3 regions of the Metapseudomonas resinovorans NBRC 106553 genome follow, and region 2 is predicted to be linked to each of the others. Evidence: predicted binding sites of a transcription regulator. Region 2 holds the regulator's gene; each other region holds the start of a gene.
The links. Region 2 encodes FliA, which starts transcription of late flagellar genes. Its sites were predicted from a motif close to CTAAAGTTTNNNNNNNNNNNGCCGNTAA; they were not measured.

Region 1 (4,400 bases), 3.1 Mb from region 2:
GACTACAAGAACCTGGACGAAGAAAGCCGCGTCGAGGCCCGTCGCTACCTGCTCTGCCTGGACGACACCGCGAAGAAGGTGGGCAAGCTTTCCGAGCTGCCGGCCCGCGAGAAGGCCGACCTCGAGAAGCTGCGCAAGGACCTGACCGCCACCACTGAATACGCGCCCTTCTGGGTGATCCTGGCCGTGGCCCTGGCTCTGGGCATCGGCACCATGGTGGGCTGGAAGCGCGTGGTGCGCACCGTCGGCGAGAAGATCGGCAAGCACGGCATGACCTATGCCCAGGGCATGAGTGCGCAGATCACCGCCGCCTGCGCCATCGGCATGGCCAACATCTACAGCCTGCCGGTCTCCACGACCCACGTCCTGTCCTCCGGCGTCGCCGGCACCATGGTCGCCAACAAGAGCGGCCTGCAGGGCGGCACCGTGCGCAACATCCTGATGGCCTGGGTCCTCACCCTGCCCATCACCATCCTGTTGTCGGCCGCCCTCTTCTGGCTGGCCATCACCTTCATCGTCTGATCCGGACGAGGATGGAAAAAAGGGCGCCTTCGGGCGCCCTTTTTCGTGCTTCAGGAAAGCGGCTTGAAGACCCGTAGGTTGGGCCAAGCGCAGCGCGGCCCAACGTTGGGGACGAGCTCGTAGGATGTGGTTGAGCGTAGCGATACCCATCGGCTCCAACCAACAGCATGGGTATCGCAAGCTCAACCCATCCTACGTTGCCGGCCATCACCTCCATTGCCCGATCCCGACCAGGCAAGGCCCTCAACGCCGCTTGCTGCCTCCCAGCAAGGAGCCCATCAGCCCGCGCACCAACTGGCGACCCAGCTGGTTGGCGGCCTGGCGCACCGCCGTCTTCATCGCCTGGCTGGCGAAGGAGCCCAGCAGCTCGCCGGCCAGATCGCCCACACCGGGCTGTTCGGCCGGCGCCTTGCCGCCGGCCTTGGCGGGAGCGTCCGCTTCGGCGGGGGCCTCGGCCTTGCGGGCCGTGAGCATTTCATAGGCGGACTCGCGGTCGATGGCCTTGTCGTAGTGCCCGGCCTGGGGCGAACCACGCACCAGGGCCGTACGCTCGGCCTCGGTCAGCGGACCGATACGCGACTGCGGCGGCGCGATCGCCACGCGCTGGACCATGGCCGGGGTGCCCTTCTCTTCCAGGGTGCCCACCAGGGCTTCGCCAATGCCCAGCTCGGTGAGCACCGCCAGGGTGTCGATCGCCGGGTTCGGACGGAATCCGTCAGCCACCGCGCGCAGGGATTTCTGCTCCTTGGCGGTGAACGCGCGCAGGCCGTGCTGGATGCGCAGGCCCAGCTGGGCCAGAACGTCGTCCGGCAGGTCGCTGGGGGACTGGGTGACGAAGTAGACACCGACGCCCTTGGAGCGGATCAGCCGCACCACCTGCTCCAGGCGTTCCTGCAGGGCTTTCGGGGTGCCGCTGAACAGCAGGTGGGCCTCGTCGAAGAACAGCGCCAGCACCGGTTTGTCGGCATCGCCGCGCTCGGGCAACTGCTCGAACAACTCGGCCAGCAACCAGAGCAGGAAGGTGGCGTAAACCTTGGGCGCTTCGTGGACCAGGCGGCTGGCGTCCAGCAGATGGATGCGTCCGCGACCGTCGCGATCGGGCTGGAGTATGTCTTCCAGTTGCAGGGCCGGTTCGCCGAACAGCGCTTCGGCGCCCTGCTGCTCCAGGGTCGCCAGGCGACGTAGCAGTGCCTGGGCGGAAGCACCGGCGAACAAGGCGCGATCCTCCCCCAGCAATTCGGGGTGGTCCTTCAAGTGGTTGAGCAGTGCCTTGAGGTCCTTCAGATCGAGCAACAGCAGGCCTTCGCGGTCGGCCACCTGGAAGGCGGCGTAGAGCGCGGCCTGCTGGCTGTCGGTCAGTTCCAGGAGATTGCCCAGCAACAGGGGGCCCATTTCGCTGAGGGTCGTGCGCAGCGGATGGCCGGACTGCCCGGCCACGTCCCAGAGGGTCACCGGATACGCCTGCGGCCGATGCCCCAGCCAGGGCATCGAGGCGATGCGTTCGGCCACCTTGCCCTGGGGGTTGCCGATGGCGCCCAGGCCACAGAGATCGCCCTTGATATCGGCAGCGAAGACCGCCACACCTGCATCGCTGAACACCTCGGCCAGGCGCTGCAAAGTCACCGTCTTGCCGGTGCCGGTGGCGCCGGCGATCAGGCCATGGCGGTTGGCCAGCTTCATGGCCTGGGAAACGGCATTGCCCTCTGGATCGGCACCAAGAATCAGGGAAAGTTGTTCGGGCATTTTGCCTTCCTCGGATTAAAGCTTTTTGTAGGCCCAGCCGATAAATAAACCGACGTTTCTACTCAGTTTTTAAGCACCTGCGTGCCATAAAGACTGGTGCCTGACCTAACCGGACGCAAGCAAACATGATCAAAAACCTGCGGTTCAGCCACAAGATTCTGCTCGCCGCCTCGCTGGTGGTAATAGCAGCCTTTTCGCTGTTCACCCTGTACAACGATTACTTGCAAAGGAATGCGATCCGCGACGACCTGGAAAACTATCTGCAGGAAATGGGCGAAGTCACCGCCAGCAATATCCAGAACTGGCTTTCGGGCCGGATTCTGCTGGTGGAAAGCGTGGCCGAATCCCTGGCCAGCAACCCCTCGTCCGACGCCGTACCGGCGCTGCTGCAACAGCGGGCGCTGGCATCCACTTTCGCCTTCACCTACTTCGGCACCCAGGACGGGCAGTTCACCATGCGCCCGAACAGTGCCATGCCCGACGGCTACGACCCGCGCACCCGCCCCTGGTACCAGGGCGCCAAGAGCGCAGGCGGCACGACCCTCACCGAACCCTACGTGGACGCGGCGACCGGCCAGCTGATCATGACCATCGCCACGCCGGTGCAGGCCCTCGGCGTAGCCGGCGGAGACCTGAGCCTGCAGACCCTGGTGCAGATCATCAACGCCCTGGACTTCGACGGCATGGGCTATGCCTTCCTGGTCAGCGCCGACGGCAAGGTCCTGGTGCACCCGAACAAGGACATGGTGATGAAGAACCTGCGGGACATCTATCCGCAGAACACCCCGCGCATCGGCACCGGCTTCAGCGAAGCCGAGCTGGACGGCACCCCCCGCATCCTCACCTTCGCCCCGGTCAAGGGCCTGCCCTCGGTGAACTGGTACATCGGCCTGTCCGTGGACAAGCAGAAGGCCTACTCCATGCTCAGCGAGTTCCGCACCTCGGCCATCATCGCCACCGTCATCGCCGTGGTCATCATCATCCTGCTGCTGGGCATGCTGATCCGCGTACTGATGCAGCCGCTGCACATCATGGGCCGCGCCATGCAGGACATCGCCCTGGGTGAGGGCGACCTGACCCGCCGCCTGGTGATCCACGCCCAGGACGAGTTCGGCGAACTGGCCGGCGCCTTCAACCGCTTCGTCGAGCGTATCCACGGCTCGATCCGCGAGGTGTCCTCGGCCACCTCCCAGGTCAACCAGGTGGCCAAGCTGGTGCTCAACGCCTCCAACTCGTCCATGAGCAACTCCGACGAGCAGGCCAACCGCACCAACAGCGTCGCCGCGGCGATCAACGAGCTGGGCGCCGCCGCCCAGGAGATCGCCCGCAACGCCGCCGACGCCTCGCACCAGGCCTCCTCCGCGCGCACCCTGGCCGAAGACGGCCGCCAGGTGGTGGAGCGCACCATCTCGGCGATGAACGAGCTGTCCGGGAAGATCCGTGCCTCCTGCGGCAACATCGAGACCCTGAACAGCAAGACGGTGAACATCGGCCAGATCCTCGAAGTGATCAAAGGCATCTCCGAGCAGACCAACCTGCTGGCGCTCAACGCCGCCATCGAAGCGGCGCGCGCCGGGGAAGCCGGCCGTGGTTTTGCCGTGGTGGCGGATGAGGTGCGCAACCTGGCCCACCGCACCCAGGAGTCGGCCCAGGAAATCCAGCAGATGATCGAGGAACTGCAGGTGGGCGCCCGCGAGGCGGTCAGCACCATGACCGAGAGCCAGCGCTACAGCGAACAGAGCGTGGAAATCGCCAACCAGGCCGGCGAGCGCCTGGGCAGCGTGACCAACCGCATTGGCGAGATCGACGGCATGAACCAGTCGGTGGCCACCGCCACCGAGGAGCAGACCGCCGTGGTCGACTCGCTGAACATGGACATCACCGAGATCAACACCCTCAACCAGGAAGGCGTGGAAAACCTCCAGGCGACCCTGCGCGCCTGCGCCGACCTCGACCAGCAGGCCGCACGCCTGCAGCAACTGGTGGGCAGCTTCCGGATCTGACGATGCGGCCCCCCCGAAGGCTGTAGGTTGTGGCTGAGCTACGCGAAGCCCAACATCCCCCATCGTTGGGCCGCGCTGCGCTTGGCCCAACCTACGGGGGACGTAGGTTCTGTGGGGGCGAACTCATTCGCG
Region 2 (4,400 bases):
GGTCCCCAGGCGCACCAGGCGGTTACGCACCAGCACCAGCTCGCCGACCATGTTCATGATCTCGTCCAGGCGCGCGGTATCGACCCGCACGGTGGTCTCGGTTTCGCTGACGGCGGCCGGGCCGGCGGCACCATTGCTGGCGGCGGGCGCTGCCTGGCGCGGCGCGGGCTCGGCCTTGGCGGCGGGCTTGGCGACCGCTGCCGGGGCGACCGCACGGCTGACGGCGGGCGCGGCGGCAGGCACCGGCTGGGCGGCGGGTTCTTCAGCCGGAGCCGAGAACTTGCCCTTGCCATGCAACTGGTCGAGCAGCGCTTCGAATTCGTCGTCGGTGATGTTTTCGCCGCTGTCGGCAACGGGTGCCGGGGCAGCGACCGGGGCACTGGCGACAGGCTCGGCGGCGCCGTTGAACTTGCCCTTGCCGTGCAGCTGGTCGAGCAGGTCCTCGAACTCGTCGTCGGAGATCTCGTCGCCGCCGCCAGCGGTGGCCAGGGCCACGGCCGGAGCATGGACGGCTATCGCGGCCTCCGGCTCCACGGCGGCAACGGACTTGCCCTTGCCGTGCAGCTGGTCCAGCAGCGCTTCGAATTCATCGTCGGTGATTTCGTCGTCGGCGGTCGCCGGCGCTTCTGCTTCAGCGCTGGCGTTGTCGGCCAGGGCATCGAGCAACTGTTCGAACTCGCTGTCGGTGATATCGGCCGAGGCCGCCACCGGCGCGGGTGCTTCGACTACCGGTGCGGGCGCCGCGGGGGCCGGCTCGGCGCCACCCGGTTCGGCCAGGCGCGCCAGGGCGGCCAGCAGCTCCGGGGTAGCGGGAGTCGGTTCGCTGCGTTCGCGCACTTCGCGGAACATCTCGTTGACCGTGTCCAGCGCCTGCAGCACCACGTCCATCAGCTCGGCATCCACGCGGCGTTCGCCCTTGCGCAGGATGTCGAAGACGTTTTCAGCGATGTGGCAGCACTCGACCAGGGCGTTGAGCTGGAGGAAACCAGCGCCGCCCTTGACGGTATGGAAACCACGGAAGATCGCGTTGAGCAGGTCCATATCGTCCGGGCGGCTTTCCAGCTCGACCAGCTGCTCGGACAATTGCTCCAAAATCTCGCCGGCCTCTACCAGGAAGTCCTGGAGGATTTCTTCATCGGCGTCGAAGCTCATATGAGCGCTCCCTAGAAACCAAGGCTGGATAGCAGATCGTCGACGTCGTCCTGTCCGGACACCACGTCTTCCCGTATATCGGCATGGATCTGCGGACCTTCACCCCTGGAAGGACTTTTTTGTTGTTCCAGCTCGGCGCGCAGCGCCGCGTGGTCGTGCTCGATGCCCGCGTAACGGTCCACCTGGCTGGCCATGAGCACCAGTTTCACCAGGTTGCTTTCCACTTCGGTGACCAGTTGGGTCACGCGCTTGATCACCTGGCCGGTGAGGTCCTGGTAATCCTGGGCGAGCAGGATGTCGTTGAGCTTGCCCGACAGCGCATCGGTGTCGCGCTGGCTGCGGGAGAGGAATTGCTCGACGCGACGGGCCAGGTCACGGAAACCATCCGCGCCGATTTCCCGGCGCATGAAGCGCCCCCACTCCTCGCCCAATTGCTGGGCTTCGTCGCTCAGGCCGTTGAGCAGCGGCGCGCTTTCCTCCACCAGGTCCATGGTGCGGTTGGCGGCCTTCTCGGTCATCTGCACCACGTAGGACAGCCGGTCGGTCGCGTCGGCGATCTGCGACATCTCCTGGGCGTGGGGCAGGTGCGGGTCGATCTGGAAGTTGACGATGGCGTTGTGCAGCTCACGGGTGAGCCTGCCTACTTCCTGGTACAGGCCACGGTCGCGGACTTGGTTGAGTTCGTGGATGAGTTGCACGGCATCGGTGAAATTGCCTTTCTCAAGGCTATCCACCAGTTCCCGCGCACGGACTTTCAGGGTCGACTCGAAGTCTCCCAGCAGGTGTTCGTTCTGGTCCATGGTGCCCTCGCGGCTGACATCAGCCGTTGACCCGCTCGAAGATCTTCTCGATTTTTTCTTTCAGGACCTGGGCGGTAAAGGGCTTGACCACATAGCCGTTCACGCCGGCCTGGGCCGCTTCGATGATCTGGTCGCGCTTGGCTTCGGCGGTCACCATCAGCACCGGCAGGTGCTTCAGGCGCTCGTCGGCACGCACGGCGCGCAGCAGGTCGATGCCGGTCATGCCGGGCATGTTCCAGTCGGTCACGAGGAAGTCGAAGTTGCCGCTGTGCAGCATCGGCAGGGCCGTGGTGCCATCGTCGGCTTCAGCGGTATTGGTGAATCCCAAATCGCGCAAGAGGTTCTTGATGATGCGTCTCATCGTCGAGAAATCATCCACGATGAGGATTTTCATGTTCTTGTCCAAGTCGACCTCCGTACAGTCTCAAACGCCCCTCTTGCCGGGAGCGCCGTTCAAATCTGGAAGCGGTGTGCGTTCAGCGCGCGCGCCATTCACAGAGCCGCGCGCGCAGACGGGCCGCGCACTGGCTATGCAACTGGCTGACTCGCGATTCGCTGACCCCCAGCACTTCACCGATTTCCTTCAGGTTCAATTCTTCGTCGTAGTACAGCGCCAGCACCAGGCGCTCACGCTCCGGCAGGTTCGCGATGGCATCCGCCAGCGCGGCCTGGAAGCGTTCTTCTTCCAGATCTTGGGAAGGTGAGAAAGGAGTGACACCGGCGTCCTCGTGCACGCCGCCCTGCTCGCCGTCCTGCAACAGGTCGTCGAAGCTGAACAGGCGGCTGCCCAAGGTGTCGCTCAGGATGCCGTAGTAGTCTTCGAGACTCAATCCAAGTTCGGCAGCAACTTCCTGATCTTTAGCGTCGCGTCCCGTTCTGGCTTCAATTACCCGGATCGCGTCGCTCACCATGCGGGTGTTGCGGTGCACCGAACGGGGTGCCCAGTCGCCCTTGCGGACCTCGTCGAGCATGGCCCCGCGAATGCGGATACCGGCGTAGGTTTCGAAACTCGCGCCCTTGCTGCCGTCGTATTTCTTCGAGGCTTCGAGCAGGCCGATCATCCCGGACTGCATCAGGTCTTCCACCTGCACGCTGGCCGGCAGGCGCGCGAGCAGGTGATAGGCGATGCGCTTGACCAGGGGCGCGTAGCGCTCGATCAGTTGATGTTGCGAATCCCTTGCCTGTGCCTTGCCGTACATACGCAGCCCCGTGGCGGGTGTCATACAGGGTGTTCCGCGGAGGGCTGTCTGACCAGCCGCTCGACGAAGAACTCCAGGTGACCACGCGGATTGGCCGGCAGCGGCCAGCTGTCGACCTTCTGTGCGATCGCCTTGAACGCCAGCGAGCACTTCGAGCGCGGGAAGGCTTCATAGACCGCGCGTTGCTTCTGCACGGCCTTGCGCACCGATTCGTCGTAGGGCACCGCGCCGACATACTGCAGGGCGACGTCGAGGAAGCGGTCGGTGACCTTGGTCAGCTTGGCGAACAGGTTGCGTCCTTCCTGCGGGCTGTGGGCCATGTTGGCCAGCACGCGGAAGCGATTCATGCCGTAGTCGCGGTTGAGCAGCTTGATCAGCGCGTAGGCGTCGGTGATCGAGGTCGGCTCGTCGCAGACCACCACGATGACTTCCTGGGCGGCGCGGACGAAGCTGACCACCGAATCGCCGATACCGGCGGCGGTGTCGATCACCAGCACGTCGAGATTGTCGCTGATGTCGCTGAAGGCCTGGATCAGGCCGGCGTGCTGCATGGGCGAGAGCTGCACCATGCTCTGCGTGCCGGAGGCGGCCGGGACGATGCGAATGCCACCCGGCCCCTGCAACAGCACGTCGCGCAGGTCGCATTCGCCATTGATCACATCGGCCAGGGTGCGCTTGGCGGTGAGGCCGAGCAGGACGTCGACGTTGGCGAGTCCCAGGTCGGCGTCCAACAACATGACGCGACGACCCAGCTCGGCCAGTGCCAGCGAAAGGTTCACCGACACGTTGGTCTTGCCGACGCCACCCTTGCCGCCGGTCACCGCGATCACCTGTACGGGATGCATACTACCCATTTCAAATACCTTGCCTTAGGTCGACTGGGCCACTTGGCTGTCCAGCACCGCCCCCTCGGGGGCGGCTAACGATTCTTCAACCGGCGCGCCGCGCCGGATTCTGGTAGAGCCCGGCGAACAGGTCAGCCATGGCTTCTTCACTTGGATCCTCCGGTGCCTGGAGGCTCACCGCACGGCTCACCAGCTGGTGGCTGCGCGGAACCTGCAGATCATCCGGGATTCGCGGTCCATCGGCGAGATAGGCTACCGGGAGATGCTGGCCGATAGCCAGCCCCAAAACCTCGCCCAGACTGGCCGCTTCGTCCGCCTTGGTAATGACGCAACCCACCAGGCCGCAGCGTTTGTAGCTGTGATAGGCGGCCTTGAGCACCTGGCTCTGGCTGGTAGCGGCCATG
Region 3 (4,400 bases), 2.9 Mb from region 2:
GCCCAGCCGCGCCACGGTGTCGCTCTCGCGGATGCAATGGCTGAGCCGCTGGGCCACCTGTTGCAGCAGCATGTCGCCCCGGTCATGGCCCAGGGTGTCGTTGAGCGCCTTGAAGTTGTCCAGGTCGATGAGGATCACCGCGCTGGTGTGCAGGCTGCGCGCGCCCAGGGCCAGCAGGTGCTGCAGGCGGTCGAGCATCAGGCGGCGGTTGGCCAGGCCAGTCAGCTGGTCGTAGAAGGCCAGGCGCATGACCTCCTGCTCCGCCGACTTGCGGTGGGTGATGTCGGTGTTGATCGACAGCACCGATTGCGGCAGGCCTTCGTCGTCGCGCACCAGGGTGCGGTGGCTCTCCAGGGTGATGGTGCTGCCGTCGCGCCGCTTGAGGGTGACCTCGCCCGCCCAGTCCCCCACGGCGATCAGGCTGTCGACGGTATCGTCGAAGGCGCGATGGCTCGGGTAGATGATCCCCTGCGCCGACTGGCCCAAGGCGTCCTCCCTCGGCAGGCCGAAGAGGCGCTCCGCGCTCTTGTTCCAGTAGAGGATGCGCTGGTCCATCCCATGGACGACGATGGCGTCCTGGGCCTTGTCCAGCAAGGACGCCTGCTGGCGGAACTGCCGCTCGCTCTCGCGCAGCACGGCCAGGTAGCCCTCCCGCTCGGCGGAGTGGGCCTCCATCTCGCGGCGGATCTTGCCGCCATAGACCAGGGCGGCGCTGACCATCATCAGCACGAACAGCATGATGGCGTACTCGACCCGGCGCAGGACTTCCACCGACTCGAGTTCTTCCTCCAGCAGCTTGCTCTGGATCAGCCCCACCCGTTCACGCACGGTGGCCAGGGAGGCCAGCAGTTCGGAGTACTTGCGGTCCATGGTCGCCATGCGCTTGCCGGCGTTGTCCGACTGCCCCTGCCGGAAGTAGGAAAAGATCAGCAGCGCCTCGTTGACCATCTCCACCATGGCGGCGTCCACGGCATCCACCTCGTCCTTCAGCCGCAGGGTGAAGGCGCGGATATCGGCGCTGTGTTCGGCCTGGTTGTCGATGCGCCCCTGCAATTGCGCCCTGGCGGTGGCCAGGTGCTCATTGAAGGCGCGCAGGGCCTCGCTCATGTTGCGGTGCTCGGCCTCGACGTCATGGGTATCGAAGACGTTGTTGCCCGGCGCGTTGACGTCCGAGGCCAGGCTGCCCAGGGTCGAAAAGCTGGACAACTGCAGGACCCAGGACTGGTTGGCCTTGATCGAACGGTGATAGGTGTCGACGATCAGGTGGTTGAGCAGCACGCTCAGCACCACCACCAGCACGTCGAAGCCGGCGAGGAAGTAATACATGCGGTGCCATCTGGCCGTCCGCGGCCTGGGGCTGGCGATGGCTCGCTGCGCGGCGCTTTCGCTTCTGAAAAAATCCATTTACCGATCTCCAGCCTGCCCCTGTCGCCTGGACTGATGGAAGCCCCACGCCAAACCCGCCGCCCGGTCGCACTGCATTGGGCCGCCCACCAAGCATAGCCATTGAATGGCCAGCAGATTCCCCGCCCAGGCCGGACCAAAAGGCGGCCGAAAACCCCGCGCGGCCGCCCGGCGCCCGTGTTGGGCAGGTGAGCGCCCAGCCGCCATCCGCCCACCGGAATGCCCTCCCCGACCAACGGCAGCACCATTCGCCCCTTTAGGTTGATCGTTCTAGAGCGCCAGGCGGATGCTCGGCGCCGACCCATGCCTCCAACAAGAACAAGGCGAGTGCAGTTCCATCCATTCACTGCCGGATCGAACCAGGGGAAAGTCCCCGGGGGAGGAGCCATGCGTATTCGTTGCTTTCTGCTCGGTTGCCAATGGACCGAGGGTTTTCGTACCGAGGTGGGCGGCGCGCCCATGTTCTGTCAACGCTGCCTGCGCTGCGGGGCCCATCGCTACCTCAGTCTCTCGGAGGAGGAGGCCGAAACGACGGGATAAAAGGCACAAGTAACCGACAGCTGGCCATTTGACTCTAGCGTACGACCCTCTAGCTTTAACGTGCATTGCCGATGACCTAGTGTCTGTACGAAAAGTGCCTGCGCTCGGTGATGCTGCGTTGAAATCGACCTCAGAATGCTCATTTACAACACGTAAACTGCGCTTCTTCGGCCGATTTCGCCTTGCCTGACCTTCGCTCGACGACTTTTCGTACAAGACCTGGTAAGCGCCGTCTTCCGGCATTCGAACCTCGCAAGGGAGTGCTTCATGTCCCATCAGTCGTCCGCCTTCAAGGGCCTGGCCCTTCACTCCCTGATCTGGCTGGCCTGCGCCGGCATGGTCGCCGTCCACCTGCCCCTGTGGCTGGCCCTTGGCGGCGGCTGGCTGGCCAGCCTGTTGTTGCTCTGGCTGCAACGCGACGGCCGGCCCCAGGCGCTGCCGGCCAATGCCCAGCCGGCGCTGGCGGAGCCCGACTGGCAACGGGCGCGCGATGCCCTGGATGAACAGCTCGGTACCCTGCAGGCCCACGCCGGGCAGATCGACGGCCTGCTGCAGGATGCCATCGGCCGCCTCGGCGCGAGCTTCCATGGCCTGGCCGCACGCATCGACCAGCAGCGCGGCCACTCCCATTCCCTGATCGAGCGCTATGGCAACCAGCAGGGCGGCGACGAGGGCATGAACTTCCAGGAGTTCATCGCCACCACCCGCAGCACCCTGGGGCTGTTCGTCGAGGCCACCCTGGAAACCAGCCAGACCTCCCAGGAGCTGGTCACCCGCATGGATCGGGTCACGCACAAGATCGCCGATATCCTGAAATCCACCCACGATATGGACGCCATCGCCAAGCAGACCAACCTGCTGGCGCTGAACGCCGCGATCGAGGCGGCCCGCGCCGGCGAAAGCGGCCGGGGCTTCGCCGTGGTGGCCGACGAGGTGCGCGCCCTTTCCACCCGCTCCACCGGTTTCTCCGAGCAGATCCGCGAGCACGTCAACGAGGTCTACCGCGAGATCCAGGACGCCGAATCGGCCATCTCCCAGCTCGCCGACAAGGACATGGGCTTCGCCCTGGAGTCCCGCCAGCAGCTCCACCACATGCTGGAGGACCTGGACGGCATGAACCGCCACACCCTGAAGGTGATCCAGGAAATGGACCGCCTCTCCCTCGAAGTGGGCGCGGGGGTCGACCAGGCCATCACCGCCCTGCAGTTCCAGGATCTGGGCAGCCAGTTGCTGGGGCAGATGCGCAAGCACTTGGCCAAGCTCGGCGGCTTTGCCGCGGGCCTGGCCGGCCTGCGCGCGGCGGCGCCGGAGCACTGGGCCGAACGGCTGGAGCAGGAAACCGCCGAACTGCGCAAACCCATCGCCAACCCGGTGAGCCAGAGCAGCGTCAAGGCCGGCGAGGTGGAGCTTTTCTGAACCGATAGATAACCCTCAGGCACCATCCATCCGCGCGACGAATGGGTGGCGCCGGGATCTGGACGCGCCGCTGCGCGCCCCTGTAAAAAGAGTCATGGCCAGTAGCCATCCAGCGCCAGAGGAACACCGTAGGTTGGGCTGAGCAAAGCGAAGCCCACCAGAGCAACCGACTGCTCCCATGTCGAGCTTTGCAGGCCAGCAACCAACCTACACAGGCTTCACCCATAAGAAAGCGGCAAGGAGAGCGGCACTGATGAGCAAGCAGATCCTGATTGTCGACGACTCGGCCTCCATCCGGCAGATGCTGAGCTTCACCCTCAAGGCCGCCGGCTACCTGGTGGACGAGGCGGTGGATGGCCGGGACGGCCTGGGCAAGGCCCAGAGCAAGGCCTACAACCTGGTCTTCACCGACCAGAACATGCCCAACATGGATGGCCTCAGCCTGATCCGCAGCCTGCGTGGGCTGCCCGGCTACCGCGCCACCCCCATCCTGATGCTGACCACCGAGTCCAGCGATGCCATGAAGCAGCAAGGCAAGTCCGCCGGCGCCACGGGCTGGCTGGTCAAGCCCTTCGATCCGCCAAAACTGCTGGAAGTCACCCGCAAGGTCCTCCCCTGACTCCGGCACAAGGCGCTTCCCATGAACGACGGGATGAACCAGTTCCTCCAGGTATTTTTCGAGGAAACCGAAGAACACCTGGCCAGCCTCGAACTCCTGCTGCTCGGCCTCGACCTCCAGCAGCCCGACCCGGAAGAGCTCAACGGCATCTTCCGCGCCGCCCATTCCATCAAGGGCTCGGCGGGCATGTTCGGCTTCGACGACCTGACCGCCGTGACCCACGAGCTGGAAACCCTGCTCGACCGCATCCGCAGCGGCCAGCTGGCCCTGCAGGCGGAGATGGTCGACCTGTTCCTGCAGGCCCGCGACGTCCTGATGCGCCTGCTCGATGCCCATCGCCAGCAGCGCCCCGACCCGGACGTGCCGGTGTCCTCCACCGTCGCCCGCCTGCGCGAGCTGCTGGACGCCGCGCCCGCCACCG

Region 1: PCA10_RS06035 (methyl-accepting chemotaxis protein) is a predicted target of FliA. The motif match lies at 2,282-2,309, and genes of this name have one in related genera.
Region 3: PCA10_RS06915 (methyl-accepting chemotaxis protein) is a predicted target of FliA. The motif match lies at 1,992-2,019, and genes of this name have one in related genera.

The regions. Positions count from the first base shown of each region.
Region 1 covers NC_021499.1:1,301,575-1,305,974, reverse strand. Annotated here, with positions in the region: gene PCA10_RS06045 (inorganic phosphate transporter) at 1-522, shown strand, start outside; gene PCA10_RS06040 (helicase HerA-like domain-containing protein) at 766-2,265, opposite strand; gene PCA10_RS06035 (methyl-accepting chemotaxis protein) at 2,391-4,268, shown strand.
Region 2 covers NC_021499.1:4,355,218-4,359,617, forward strand. Annotated here, with positions in the region: gene PCA10_RS19765 (chemotaxis protein CheA) at 1-1,152, opposite strand, end outside; gene PCA10_RS19770 (protein phosphatase CheZ) at 1,164-1,952, opposite strand; gene PCA10_RS19775 (chemotaxis response regulator CheY) at 1,972-2,346, opposite strand; gene fliA (RNA polymerase sigma factor FliA) at 2,429-3,175, opposite strand; gene fleN (flagellar synthesis regulator FleN) at 3,172-4,005, opposite strand; gene flhF (flagellar biosynthesis protein FlhF) at 4,082-4,400, opposite strand, start outside.
Region 3 covers NC_021499.1:1,490,043-1,494,442, reverse strand. Annotated here, with positions in the region: gene PCA10_RS06920 (putative bifunctional diguanylate cyclase/phosphodiesterase) at 1-1,404, opposite strand, end outside; gene PCA10_RS31225 (PSPA7_2676 family Cys-rich small protein) at 1,792-1,944, shown strand; gene PCA10_RS06915 (methyl-accepting chemotaxis protein) at 2,212-3,360, shown strand; gene PCA10_RS06910 (response regulator) at 3,614-3,979, shown strand; gene PCA10_RS06905 (chemotaxis protein CheA) at 4,001-4,400, shown strand, end outside.